One region of the Limnobacter sp. G6BE5S genome, then DNA from elsewhere that is predicted to be linked to it. Evidence: predicted binding sites of a transcription regulator. Region 1 holds the regulator's gene; the other holds the start of a gene.
The links. Region 1 encodes LexA, which represses DNA repair genes until DNA is damaged. Its sites were predicted from a motif close to ACTGTATNNNNATACAGT; they were not measured.
Positions count from the first base shown of each region.

Region 2: ACVL1J_RS13645 (LexA family protein) is a predicted target of LexA. The motif match lies at 5,332-5,349, and genes of this name have one in related genera.

Region 1 is NZ_JBZFLM010000004.1:220,404-227,702, forward strand. It holds gene ACVL1J_RS09010 (error-prone DNA polymerase) at 1-1,338, opposite strand, end outside; gene ACVL1J_RS09015 (DNA polymerase Y subunit UmuC family protein) at 1,335-2,708, opposite strand; gene imuA (translesion DNA synthesis-associated protein ImuA) at 2,632-3,381, opposite strand; gene lexA (transcriptional repressor LexA) at 3,421-4,083, opposite strand; gene yaaA (peroxide stress protein YaaA) at 4,383-5,153, shown strand; gene surE (5'/3'-nucleotidase SurE) at 5,156-5,917, shown strand; gene ACVL1J_RS09040 (protein-L-isoaspartate(D-aspartate) O-methyltransferase) at 5,927-6,667, shown strand; gene ACVL1J_RS09045 (peptidoglycan DD-metalloendopeptidase family protein) at 6,664-7,299, shown strand, end outside.
Region 2 is NZ_JBZFLM010000007.1:131,409-138,707, reverse strand. It holds gene ACVL1J_RS13655 (ATP-binding protein) at 1-3,302, opposite strand, end outside; gene ACVL1J_RS13650 (Y-family DNA polymerase) at 3,546-4,841, opposite strand; gene ACVL1J_RS13645 (LexA family protein) at 4,825-5,310, opposite strand; gene ACVL1J_RS13640 (MobA/MobL family protein) at 5,531-6,391, opposite strand; gene ACVL1J_RS13635 (hypothetical protein) at 6,629-7,081, shown strand; gene ACVL1J_RS13630 (hypothetical protein) at 7,068-7,299, shown strand, end outside.

The DNA of each region.
Region 1 (7,299 bases):
TTGTGACTTGGCCAATTGCTCAATCACGTCAGTGGCCAATCCCAGTGCTTTTCCCACATCTCGCAGTGCCGAGCGGGGCCGGTACACCACTACACTGGCGGCCAATGCGGCCCGGTCACGACCATATTTTTTGTATATGTATTGAATCACTTCTTCGCGGCGTGTGTGTTCAAAGTCCACGTCGATGTCGGGTGGCTCGTTGCGTTCGCGGCTAATAAAACGCTCAAACAGCACCGCCATTTTGTCGGGGTTTACTTCAGTAATGTGCAGGCAATAACACACCACGGAATTGGCGGCAGATCCACGTCCCTGGCACAAAATATTGCGCGAACGCGCAAAGCGAACAATGTCGTGAACGGTTAAAAAGTAAGCCTCAAATTTCAGTTCTTCAATCAGCGTCAATTCATGTTCAATCTGTTTTCGAACTTTTGCGGGTACTGCGTTGCTGTAGCGCTGCATCGCACCTTGCTCTACAAGCAGGCGCAAGTACTCTGTGGGCTCCAGGCCTTCGGGGCTGATTTCACGGGGGTACTGGTAGCGCAATTCATCGAGCGAAAACACACATTGCGCCGCCAGTGTCGTGGTTTGCTCAAGCAAGGTGTGCGGGTAAGTTTGGGCAAGTACCTGCAAGGGTTGCAGGCAACGTTGCGCATTCGTTTCCAGAAAGGGTCTGGCCTCGTTCAGGCTGCAGTTCAGCCGAATGGCAGTGAGCACATCGTGCAGGTTTTTTCGTTCGCTTGAATGCATCACAGGCAAATTGCTGGCCATTAATTCGACATGGTGCAAGTGGGCCAAAGTTTGCAAGTGCAGCAACCATGCTTTGTCAAACCCCCTGTGCTGCAAATTGCACACCAAGTGCATTCGGCCAGTGAAGCGTTTGGCGCACCAACTTAGCAGTGCAGCCAAGTTTTCTTTGTTGCGCTCATCGGGTAGCAGCAATAAATGCAGTCCGGGTGGAATGTCGGCAAGGTCTTCGCGGGTAAACAGGTAATCGCCTTTGAATGCACGGCTGCGTGCCTGTGTAATCAGCCGGCACAAGTGGGTGTAACCCGTTTTATTTTTCACAACCAGGGCAATGCGCTGGCCAGCAAATTGACTGCTGTGTGCAAACAGAAATTGCGCACCCACCAGCAGTTGTATGCCGCTTTCTTTGGCGGCCTGGTGTGCGCGAACAATGCCCGCAAGCGAACATTCATCGGCAATGCCAATGGCGCTGTAACCCAGTAGTTTCGCCTGTTGAACCAGTTCTTCGGGGTGCGATGCACTTTTTAAAAAACTGAAATTGCTCAATGCCAGTGGTTCCGCAAAGCGGATCGGATTTTCCATGGTTTTAGTCATGCAAAGTAACCGTGTAAAAACCAGCGTGTGTTGTCTTCAAGCAGGTCTTGGTACAGCCACACCAAACTCGAGTTGCTGTCGCGTGCGCAATAGTAATCGCGCTTGCAAGGTTGGGCATCCCACCAGCCAAACTCAACACGCTCAGGGCCACTGAGCAACTGCCAAGGGCCACCGGCTTGCCAGCTTGGGGTTTTACCTTGCAAGGGTTTGGGCTGTGGCAACAACCACAAAGGCCTTGGCGCACTGCAGGGCAAGGTGGCGTTGTTCAGTTCAGGGGTGTGTGTTTTATCGCCTTTTTTAAAGGCAATACTTGAATTTTTAATTAAGGGGACAGGCTGCAACACAACGCTGTATTCCGGTCTTGGGTCGCTTTCAGTGGCTGCAAACAACACGGTTTGTTCGCCCAGGCGCGCGCGCAGAACATCGCAGGTATTGTCCCAATTGTGCAAGCTTTTCCCTGGATCGGGTAAAAAACTGGTGTTTATATTGGGCAGCAATTCACTGTGCGCGCACTGTACCCGCAGGTTGCGTATGTCATCTTCAAATTGCATTCGCCCCAGTTGGTGGTGCAGCAGCCGTTTCCAGGTATCAAGGCAGTCGGTGGGCTGCGCACTTCGAAGGCGCAAAATTTCTTCACCATGCGCATGCTTGAAGGACCACTGCAATTCACGTGCACCATGTTTTTGCTGCTTTAACCAGCGGCACACTGCTTGAAGCAGGGTTTGTGCGTGGTGCTCAATCAGGTCTAGCCTGTCGCTGTGAAACGGCAATTCCGTTTCTTGTTCAAAGGTGTTGGCAGGTGTGTGGCTAACCGCGCCTGGTGCCAATTTGTTTTGAACGCCAAAGCCTGAATCAAGTTCTGCCAGTGCCTGCGCGCCAAAGCGTTTTAAAAACCCGTCGCGCGGCAAACGCCACAAATCACCAATGCGATTAAAGCCGCATTGTTGCCAGGTGGTTTGTAACTTTAAATCGCAATCCAGTGCATGTGTTGGCAGGGACAACAAGCTGTTGTCATTGAAACTCAGCATGGCCAGAAAGTCACTTTCAGTGTGCGCAGGCGCACATTTACCAAGCCACCAAGCCCCAGTGGCGGTGTGGTGGTTGGCCAGTTGCAGTTCACCAGGAAACTCTTCTGCGCTTTGCCACAATTGCGAAAGCAAAGCCTGTGCACCACCAAACAGCCTGAAGCTGCTGTGCACTTCAACCAACCACCCCGCATATTCATGGTGTTGGTCTTGTCGCCAACACACCATCGGGCTGTAATGTGCTGCCAATTCAAACAGTGAATTGGCGTCAAACTGAGGTGTAGTTTCCTGTGGCTTGCAGGGTTGTTTGAAAGTTTGTTTGTAACTCAGGGCGATCCAGCGCACGAACAAGCTCCTGTGAGTGCGGGGTGTCGGGTAAAGCACCTTGCGGTTTGGGTAAATCAATCAATACTGCTTGTTCCAGCACAGGGCCCCTGCGTTTGATCAAATGCACGCGCAAGCTGTTGGGGCTTTGCGCGGTCAGGCACAAACGCAGCGAAGCCGGGGAGGGCTGAATTTGTGCCCGAATAGGGCGAAATACAAAACTTAAACCTTGTGAGCGTGTGGCCTGGTATTGCAAGCGGCGTAATACGGTGGGGCTGCACAATGCTTTTTCCTCGGGTAACCACATGAAAAGCGCACCAAATGAATCGCTTTGAAGTACTTGTTCAATCGCCCAAAGCCGATCTTGAGGTTTGTCGGTTTGAATTAAATGGACTTGGTTTAAAGCCACACCGAACTGTTCAAATACGGGTGTAAGTGGAAGCAGTGGCGCGCCAATCAGCACCAGTTTTTTTTGTTCTAGCGAAAGCTTGCGTAACACGGGGATCAGAAAGCGAAGCTCGCCGATGCCGTGGTGTTTCAACAGCAGTTCAATCAGGTTTCGGGTGGGCCAGCCACCCCCTGGCAATTGTTGATCCAGGGCAGCAAAGCCGCTAGGTATGCGTACGCTGGTGTTGCTGGCTAGCTGATGGGCGCGCCAAACGCCAGGGTGAATGTTGGCAAGATCAGACGACACAACAACCCCCGACATTGCTCTTGGTGCAATGACTGCTTTTTAGTGCAACTGGCCCTGGCGGATCAAACCAACAGCCAAACCTTCAATTGCGAATGTTTCTGTTCGCAAGTCGACTTCAATGGGGGCGAAATCGCTGTTTTCAGCTTGCAGCTCAACCACATGGCCTTTCTGAAAAAAACGTTTCACGGTGACATCGTCGTTCACACGCGCAACCACCACCTGACCTGCGCGTGCGGTGCTTGCTTTTTTTACTGCCAACAAGTCGCCATCCATAATTCCGATGTCTTTCATGGACATGCCACGTACTTTCAGCAGGTAATCGGGCTTGTCGGGAAAGAGCGATGGATCAACCGGAATTTGTTTTTCCACGTGTTCTTGCGCAAGAATCGGGCTGCCTGCTGCAACACGGCCAATTAGCGGCAGTTGCATGAAATGCTCGAATGCACGTTCGGCTGCCTTGCTGGCGGTTTCTTCCAAACCTTCAGCATATTCACCCAGCAGGCGAATGCCGCGCGAGGTGCTGGCATCGAGCGCGATGACGTTTTTCTTGGCCAAAGCCTGTAAGTGATCTTCTGCCGCGTTGGCAGAGCGAAAGCCCAATTGCCGTGCAATTTCAGCACGGGTTGGGGGGCGGCCAAATTGCGCGATTTGATCGCGAATCAGATCCAGAATTTCTTGTTGACGAGCAGTTAAACCTTTCATGGCACCAATCTCGAATTGACATGCTGTGATTATATACAGTAAATCAAAACTTGCCAACACATTTGCTTGAATCCATTTGTGCATATGACAGGTAATACATTCATCTTCGGGAGAGACAGCCTGGGAGACACGGCCAGAAGCGGAGCGACAATGTCGCATCCGCGGCCAACCTCAAAAAAACCAGTGTCTCGCATACCTTGTCTTGGGTATTTTTCCCGGCTTCACACCACCCTGTCCCTGAATCACCTGCCAGATCCTGCGATAATAAACCCGTAGTAACAACCAGGTGATGCATGTCCATGCTTGTAGTTCTTTCTCCCGCAAAATCGCTCGATTACGAAACACCCTTGTCCGTTTCAACCAGCACGCAGCCCCAATTTGTTGAGCAGGCAGCCGAGTTGGTGAACATTCTTCGCCCTATGAGTCCGGCTGATATTTCCAAACTCATGTCAGTTTCTGACAAGTTGGGGGTGCTTAACGCAACGCGTTACAGCGAATGGTCAACCAAGTTCACCAAGAAAAATTCGCGGCCTGCATTGCTGGCGTTCAATGGCGATGTGTATGATGGTTTTGATGCCAAAACCCTGGACGAAGATGGACTGGCCTTTGCCCAAAAGCATGTGCGTATTTTGTCGGGTTTGTACGGCATTCTTCGCCCGCTCGATTTAATGCAACCTTATCGGCTTGAAATGGGCACCAAGCTGCCCAATTCGGCAGGCAGAGATTTGTACGCATACTGGAAGCAAACTGTGGCGCCCGCTTTGAACAAAGAGCTCGGCAAAAAAGACCCGGTGCTGGTGAACCTGGCTTCGGATGAATATTTCAAGTCGGTCGATACCAAGGCTTTGAATGCACGTGTGGTACAGCCTGCCTTTCAAGACTATAAAAATGGTCAGTACAAAATCATTAGCTTCTTTGCAAAAAAGGCCCGCGGCCTGATGGCCCGTCACATTGTTGATCAACGCATCACTGATGTAGAGCAACTGAAAAAATTCAAGGTCGCCGGTTATTCTTTTGCAGCCAAAGAATCCACTGAAAACACTTGGGTGTTTCGCCGCAAGGAAGCCTGATTTTGACCATTCCCCATATTTTAATCAGCAACGACGATGGCTACAGCGCCCCTGGCATTCTGGCCCTGCATGGTGCCTTGCTAGAACGATTCGGCAACACAGTTCACCTGGAAGTCATGGCGCCCGAACAAGACCGATCAGGTGTATCAAACGCCCTTACGCTTGATCGCCCGCTTACTGTGCGCAAAGCGGCCAACGGTTTTCGCTATGTGAATGGCACCCCCACCGATTGCGTGCATGTGGCAGTAACAGGTTTGCTGGAACGCCGCCCCGATCTTGTCGTTTCCGGTATCAACAACGGTGCCAATATGGGCGACGACACCATTTACTCGGGCACCGTGGCCGCAGCCATGGAAGGCTTCCAGTGTGGTCTGCCTGCCATTGCTTTTTCGCTGGCCGGCAAGGGTTATGCGCACCTGGACAGCGCGGCCCGTGTTGCTGCTGAAATCGTGGACCGTTTTCTGAACAATCCACTGGGGCTTGAACACTGCTTGCTGAATGTGAATATTCCTCCCATTCCTTACGACGACATGCAGGGCTATGAATGCACCCGCTTGGGCAAACGGCACCATGCTGAACCAGTTATTCCAACCCAGAATCCCAAAGATGAAACCGTTTACTGGATTGGCCCACCCGGTGGCGCGAAAGATGCTGGCCCTGGAACCGATTTTTATGCGGTGAAGCAGGGTAAAATTTCAATCAGCCCATTGAAGGCTGATTTGACTGACCTTGAACAAATGAAAACCCTGGCCGATTGGCTGTAAAACAAAAAAATGGATCAAAAGCCTCGCTTCAAGCCAGCACCTGCGCTGATTACCCAGTCTGCGCGCAAACTGGATCGCATACCGGAACGCCTCGGTGGGTCAAGCCTGACCTCTGAGCGCGCACGCGGGCATCTGGTTCAAAAGCTTAAAACATTGGGCATCACGAACCAGCGTGTGCTGGATGTGATTGGCACAGTACCGCGCCACCTTTTTGTGGATGAAGCTTTTGCTTCGCGGGCCTATGAAGATGCAGCACTACCGATTGGTCACCAACAAACCATTTCGCGCCCGTTCACCGTGGCGCGTTTTGCGGAATACGCGCTGGATGGTCGGACTGAGCTCGACAATGTGCTCGAAGTGGGGGCGGGCTGTGGCTATCAGGCCGCTGTGTTTGCCAAGATTGCAAAACAAGTGGTCAGCATAGAGCGCATTGAGGCGTTGTATGACAAGGCCCAGCGTAATTTAAAGCTTGCAGACTTTCCGAAAGTCAAAGTAATTCATGGTGATGGGCTAGCTGGCTTGCCCGCACAGGCACCTTTTGATGTCATCATTGTGGCCGCAGCTGGTTTGGAAATTCCGCAAGCTTTATTAAAGCAACTCAAAATTGGCGGGCGTCTTATTGTGCCCGTGGCTGATCAAAATCAGCAAAATCTGGTCATTGTTGATCGCTTGAAGGTCGATAAATGGCATCGTGAGAAAAAAGACTTGGTAAAATTCGTACCCCTGTTACAAGGAACTCGCATCGTATGAAACGTGGCGCATTAACTAGAACCCCATTGCTGGGTCACACACGTGCATTGGCAGTTGGGTTTGCAACCCTTATTTTTCTTGGCGCGTGTACTACAACTGGGAATCAAGCCCCGGTTGTGGATCGTTTGCCGTCCAGATCCTCCGATACTGCAGTGGCCACCGATGGTGTTTACACCGTGAAGGCCGGCGATACCCTGTACAGCATTGCCCTTGATTTTGGTCTTGATTGGCGTGAACTGGCTCGAGCCAATAACTTGAGCGATCCCAGCAAGCTGAGTATTGGTCAAAAACTGCGTGTAACAGGCGCGCCTGGCGTCGTGGCAGGCTCAACCATTGAAGACAGCGGTGTTGAAGTGACCCCGATTACCCCGGCGGGTGGCGCAAGACCTGTTGATGCCACGCCAGCGCCCGAAATCAAGCCGCCTGCGCCAGTGGCGGTTACTTTGGGCTTTATTTGGCCGCACCCGGGTGAAATTATTCAAGGGTACAAAGCAGGTGTGAACAAGGGCATTGACCTTGCTGCCAAAGTGGGTGACCCCGTAATGGCCTCTCAGGCCGGGCGTGTGGTGTATTCCGGTAACGCCTTGCGTGGTTATGGCAACCTGATCATTTTGAAACACGACAACAATTTG
Region 2 (7,299 bases), on a different contig from region 1:
CTTGGCGTACTCTCTTGAAGCTCCGCCACGAGGGCGTTGAGCCGCTCGACGGCCGCCCCCCTGTCGCCGTCAACCCGATACGCATCGACGGCCAATCTGCGTCGCAGGTACGTAGTCCCCCCCAGCGTCGATGCGGCGATGGCTGCGTCAATTTCTCGAAGTACTGCGCGGTACTCATCTTCGCCACACTTTGCGCCAAGCCTCAGCAGCGCTTGCGCGAGCACGGGGACTGCTTTGAAGGCCTGCTGAATGAGATATGACTCGCTGCCGCCTTGTGATTTCAAACGCAGGATGTACCCAAGGGCAACGCGAGCTTCTTCCTGGATGCTGCCAACCGGCACGGTCGCGTTGTCGACGGCGACGCGACCTAGCAGCACGCCTATCGCCGAGGCGTGCTGCTGGACCGGATGAAGGAACGTGTGCTTCGACGGTGTCGCGCTCGGCAGCGGCTTATTGAGAAGGGTGCAAAGCCTCGCGTGATGCATCACCGCGCCGACCAGATCACCCAGCCCAGCTAGGTCTGTCTCGTCATCGCACATGGAGATCATCGGTGCAACCAGCTTGTCGAACAGGGCCTCGGCTAGATCACGACGGTTAACTTCGAATGCAATCAGTGCTATCCGGCGGCGGTAGCCGTTGGGTACGTCTCCGAAACCAGGAAGGGCGGCGGCAAAATCAAAAAGGGTAATCGCTTGCGCAACGTCGCCACGCCGGCTAGCCATAAGCCCTGCGTAAACCATCACGGACGGCTTATCTTCGTCGGCTACCTCGAGCTTGCTACAGATTTCTTGCGGATCGGCTCCAACCTTCTGAAGAAGCAGTGCCTCGGCTGCTTCCCTCCTCAAATGCTGGCGCAGCGCGACGCTAGTTTCTGGATCCACCGTTTCGGGCTGGCGTAGCCCCTCTGCGACGAGGTGGTCAATTGCTGTTCGGATCTGCTCGGTATCTCGGAAGTGGACGGCGCGCCTTGCCCATCTTTCGAATTCCTTGATGTTGTAGTCGTTCCCGTGGTTCTGGAACTTGGACGTATGGAGCTGCGCTAGTGGCTCAAGGCTTTCAAACAGCTCCCTTGCTCGCTCGAAGTCGCCTCGCGCCAACAGGACATCGACAACCTCATAGCCCTGGCTGGGGAAGGACTGCACGAAAGAGAGCGCTGAATCAATATCCCCGACCGCCAGCATCGCCAGCGGCAACTGCTCGGCATATTCAAGGGCTGTTTCGCGCCGGCCCACTTCGTCACGACATAGCAGCAGCCGCGTGAAGGCGGTCGCATCATGCGTTCCACGCACTGCCAGCAGAGCCAGCCGGATGTCGGCATGGATCTCTGCGATAGAACGCCCATTAGCCATTTGCTGTCTGAAGCGAGCGGGCATCGCCAGCGCAAGTACATCGGCACCGTCGCCGGCACGGGCGCGGTAGCGAAGCTCAAGCCACCGCTGAGCCGAGTCGTGCGGCGCGTTCTTCGCCAGCTCGGCGAGGTCACGGTACACGCGCTGAGAGTATTCGGCGTCGACGCTTCCGAGGCGGGTTCGCGGTTGAGCGATGACGAATAGCCTGAAGCTGTTGTGGAAGACGCTCCATCCATGGAGTGAATTGCGGAGCAGGTGCCGTGCAACGAACAGGGCGCGCTCAATCGCGGACTCCTTGACCACCGTTGCCAGCAGCCGCAGATCCATTGGCGCTTCGGCCCGGGCGATGAAGCCCAGTACGTCCATGGCATCACTGTCGCTTGCGATTTCGCGCCAGGCAGCGGTGTAAACGGTCTCAATGTCACCTTCGAACGGCATCCCGCCACTGAGAAGGTGCTTGCGGCTGGCTTCGTCGGCGTGTAACAGCGCCTGAATCAAGTAGCGCGTTGCCAGCGGGTGGCCCTGCGTGAGATTGCTCAGGTCCAATCTAGGAATCTCGGCAGGCAGGCCGAGCGCATCTGCCATCCGGGCGATCTCCTCGCGGCCGAGACGCCCCATGAGAACCTGTCGCTCGCTCTTCTCCGCTTGCTCTTTTACGGCCGGCTTCAGATTAGCAAGATCCAGCCGCTGCGTGCCGAGCACGAACACAACCCCGTTAGGGATAGCCGCGGGAAGAGGCAACTCGCCCAGAAGCGAATTGGTCGGCCTCTCCTCGCGAGGCACATGGTCGAGCCCGTCGACGACGATGATTGTTCGTATCCCATCGCGGTTGAAGCGTTCGCCAGCCTGCCGCACCAAGACTCCGAATTGTTCGCGGCGCTCATGCAGCGAGTCATCGCGGAGACGAAGTCCAACCAAACCGCTGTTGCGCAGCTGCGTGCCGACGTCGATCAGGAAGTTGTCAGCCTCCCCGCGACCAACGCCTTGAGCAGCGCCTGGCACGTACGCCAAGTAGCGAACGAGCCGGACATTTGCTTCAGTGGCCAGCGCAACCTGCAGGAGGGTTGATTTCCCTGAGCCAGGTGGTCCTATGAGTGAGACGTAGCCCTGGTCTACGGCATGCAGCGCGGCCAGCAGCTTGACCTCAGTGTCGCGGTTGCGCTGGACATAGGCGCCTACCGGGAACCGATGAATAAGCAACGTCTTGGCGGGATCGCGCCAGCCAAGCTCACGAAGCAGCTCGTCACGCGTCCACCTGTCCTTGTCGCGTACATCGGCGACCAGCTTGGGCAGTACGCTGGCAATCTCGGATGCCTGTCGGGCCTGCTCCGCGTTTAGCTTGTGCGACTGGATGAAGTCGGCCGCAGCTCCGTACACCACACGAAGGCTGTGCAAGAACTTTTCGAAGTCGTCAGCGCCTAGGCCAGCTTTACTGCGAAGGTTGTCGATCAGGCGACTCCATTTTGGCGTGCACCAATCGGCTATCGGCCGACTCCGATGCTGCTGGAGCTCTTCAAGAAATGCCGCGCTGTGGGGCGGCGTGCCGTCGCCTGGCTTGTCAGTGATCGACGGAAAGTCATTGACAACCAGGCGAATCTCGACCTGGCTTCCCGGGTTGTCCTTGCTTAGGCATTGCCAAGCATGAACCAGGGGCTTCAATAGGCCGTTGGCGCCAGTAAACAGGGTCTCAACAGTGAAGGTGCTAGGGAACTTGGAAGTCTTGAACTGGTGGCCGACCACCAAGCGATCGAAGCCGAGTACCAGGTCGTCGGCAATGCCCGCGTTTCGGTCGGCGACGCCGATCCACAGCAACTCGTCGCGCTCCAGCGCTGAGTAGATTGCAGCGCCAGCCTGCTCATATTGGCCGACATAGCCACGGATTGCTCTGCGTTCACCTTCCGCCGGTGCCGCTACGGGAGTCCCATCAGTGGATCGATTCTTTTTCTTGGGCATATTCGGAACGATAGAATTGAATTCGGTAGTTGACGCAAACCGGGGAAAACCTGCTTTGGCATAACCTAAGGCATTTAACCATATAAGATACATCCTGCTGAATCACTGAACAGCGTTCTAAAATGAAGCTTGGACCGACCCGATAGAAACGGTTATTGGCAAAGTCGATGGTAATTGACTCGAAAATAACTGTTATCGGACGTCTTGGATTGCAAAGGTGAGTCCACTAAGGCCGAAAAGCGCTCAACTCGTGATCGGCGTCTCACCCCAACATGTCGTGTACTTCGGGCTTCTGTTCCCACACCTCATCGCCCAAGTTCTGTCGAATCCGCTAGAAGCTGTAATCAAGGAATCTCGTCCAAACCTGACATTGATTTCATCCAGTGCTTTCATCAGTTTTGCAGACTTTTCCTGCCCTGCTGTATCCGCAAACAGATCATGCTGATAACTCGCTTTTTCAGTTAAGCCCGTTAACATCACACCCACTTTTTTGTACACAAAGCCAGGCTTGAACAAATGCTTAATCACCTGCACAGCAAGGTCTGAAATCAATCGTGTGTCGTCAGTTGGAATCCCGAACGACACATGGTGATTGGCACTGTATTGCGCAGCCCTCGGATCAAACGGATTGGTACGAAGAAACACATACAAACCACCCGCCAGTGATTGCTGTGCACGCAGTTTCTGGGCCGCCCTTTCTACATAAGCGGAAATGGCTTCACACAAATGCGCAACCTCGGTAACGGGTTGCCCAAAACTTTTCGAACTCATAATTTGCTGCTTGTCCGGTGCAACATCTTCCAGTTCCAGGCACGGCAGGCCCCGCAGTTCTTGGCAGGTTCGTTCCATCACCACATTGAAGTGTTTGCGAATTTCAGCAGGCTTGGCGTTGCGAAGATCAAGCACCGTGTAAATGCCCATGTCATTCAAACGCGCAGCCACGCGCCGCCCTACTCCCCACACTTCGCCCACATCAATTGCGGCCATCAGTTTCACGCGCTCGGGTCGTGGAATGTCATGCAGGTCGCACACGCCATTGAAATGCGGCATTTTCTTGGCCATGTGGTTGGCCAACTTGGCCAGGGTTTTGGTGGGGCCAATGCCCACACACACAGGCAAGCCCAACCATTGGCGCATACGCTCGCGCATTTGTTGCCCCATGGCTGTGGCCGATAGGTAAAGCTTCAGTACCGATTCAATTTGCAGAAAACTTTCATCAACGCTGTACACTTCGGTGTCCGGGCAAAAGGTAGAAAGCACATCCACCGCCCGTTGGCTCATGTCGCCATACAGGGTGTAGTTCGATGAATACGCCAAAATTCCATGTTGTTTAGCAAGGTCTTTTAACTTGTGCCAGGGTTCGCCCATTTTTACGCCGAGGGCTTTGGCCTCGGCACTGCGGGCAACAGCACAGCCGTCGTTATTGGACAGCACCACCATGGGCACGCCTTCAAGCTTGGGGTTAAAAACCCGCTCGCAAGACACATAAAAATTATTTACATCAACCAGCGCAAAAACTGGGTCAGCTTTGGGTACCATAGCGGCGCGCTACTCCCACAACCACACCCCAAATCTCCAGCTCGCTACCCTCTTTAAATACAATGGGTTGGTAGTTCGGGTTTTCTGGCCGCAATTCCACTTTCGAAGCAGTTTTATAAAGCCGCTTGATGGTGTACTCACCATTTACCACCGCCACCACGATGTCTTTGCTTTTGGGGTTCACTGATCGGTCAACAATCACCTTGTCGCCTTCCACAATGCCTGCATTAATCATTGAATCACCTTTCACGGTGAACATGAAGGAAGCAGGTTTGTTGCGAACCAAGTAATCGTTCAGGTCCAACCCATCTTCCGCATAATCAGCCGCAGGCGAAGGAAACCCGGCAGACAGACTGTGCAACACCAAGCGCATCCTATGACTTTTCGCCCCTTGAACAATTGAACCTGGGGACTGTGACAAGGTGCCGATAGAATGCTTGAATACAGGGCTTGAAGAATTTTTGGCCATTACGAAACTCACATTATATTTACTGTATATATAATCAGTATACCGTCACGGTCAAAATTTATTCAATGCCCATCTAAAAGCACCCCAAAATCCTTAGCAACTCTTCAATTCCAAGACTGCAATACTCGAATAGCAACTTAATTTATCTTTAATCACGTGTGCAACATCTTGCCCAGAAGTGCCGCCAAGAGTAGCTCATCTGCGCAAAATGAGCGGCAGGTTACATGCTCATTCCTAGGCTTGGTTTTGTGAATTCTGGCTGCTTGAGAAACTCGTCGAAGTCGGCTTCGGTCAATGTACGATTGTGCTCAGCAATTCGCTGGTTCAATTCAGCGGTTGCGTTTGGTAGGCCGCGCTTAGTCGCCCAATGCCCCTTTTGCCCCAGTGGAATCGTTGGAATCTCAGGTGATCCACGACGCCTCGCCGACTTCGAATGCATGAACAGGTCAATTCCTGCCTCCCTAGCCTTCGCATTGATCATATTTGCCACCTCCGTTCTGATCTTCTCGATCTCGACTCGGCCGGTTCTGCCATCGTCTAGAACCCTTGTTTTTTTGTCAAACCCGCGTGGGGTCATTTCTCTTGTTGAAAATAAAATGTGCGTGTGCCAATTTTGGTTATGAAAAAATCCGGGTGCACTTTGCATGGGTACTGCGTGCTGCCCTTTGAGTTTGAAAAGCTCCTCCGCCGAAAAAATCTTTGGCTCATGAATGTCCGCTTGAACAACCACCTTGTATTGCTTAACCAGGTAGTGCGCAATTTCCGCAACCAATAGAGCACGTTCTTCATAGGAAAATTCTGCGGGCAAAGAAATCATAAGCTCACGGGCCAAGCGGCTATTTTTTCGCGTGTCTGCCTTGGCTGCTGCGTTCCACACTTTTTCTGGGTACAAAGCCCAACCCGGGGAATTCTTTGGGGCCGTTATGTAACTGAAGCAAACATCTTTTCGATGCGAATAATCGTAAGTCTTCCCTGTTTCCGCATCGGTGATTTTTTGACCTGCTCGATAGGCTGAGCGCTGCACAATCGAAGCCCCGTCAGACCTTGAAACAACATTTATTTGGCACTTAAAGTTCTTCACGTTAATACTCCAAAAGGTAGTTTGCGTATCTGAAACAAGAGCAAATTGGTGTGGTCGCGTACGTTCAGATCAAGAAATATTTCAGAACAACAGATCACTGCATGTTTTGCATGGTTGCGTTCTTCAACTTGTTCTCAAGAATAAATCTCACTGCTTTTTTAACCTAGTAATTCGTTTACCTCAAAAGCACTGTGTTCTAAATTTAGTGCTCAAAGCCATAACTAAAGAAGGAAAAAAATGCGAACAGCACAACAACGACTTGCTGAAATTGAACGCAAACAAATTCTCTTAATTAAAAAAGCACGTATCGAAGAGACAAGAAAAACTCAAAAAGTGGGCGAGTTCGTACGCGAGCACATGCCGAATGTTGAAGCAAGCCAAGAGTTCCTTGCTTGGTTGCGGACAGACATTGACAAGGCATTATTCGGCGTCACCATCGACAAAAGGGAGCGCATGCCACGGGGCGAGAAGGCTTCGAGTGGGCAAAAGCACGAAGAGGTCAAGCCCAAAAGCATGGAGCCAAAGGTTGCAAATAAAAACAGACCCAGTTTTGCAACGGAAGCCAGCCTCAAGGGGCTTCCAGAAGAGGTTCAGGTCAAGGTAGCAGCGATGACAAAAAAGCCTGAGCCGAGCCCACTGACTGGCGGTGCAGGTGACTTTTTAAGGAACAGGCTCAATGGACAAATCTAAGCTGGCCAACATCGCATTACTGAAGCAAGCTGTTGGCGAAGCAAAAGGCCTTGGCGTTCCCGAAAGTCCAATTAGATATGATGAAGACGATTTTAATTGTCTGTTTGCCTGGGAAATTTCGAACGCAATTGCGTTTGATTGGGCCAAAAGGACCCTCACCGAAATTGATAGGGACTTCATTTTTGGCGTGGGCTTGAAAGATACAAAAAGAGGACTAG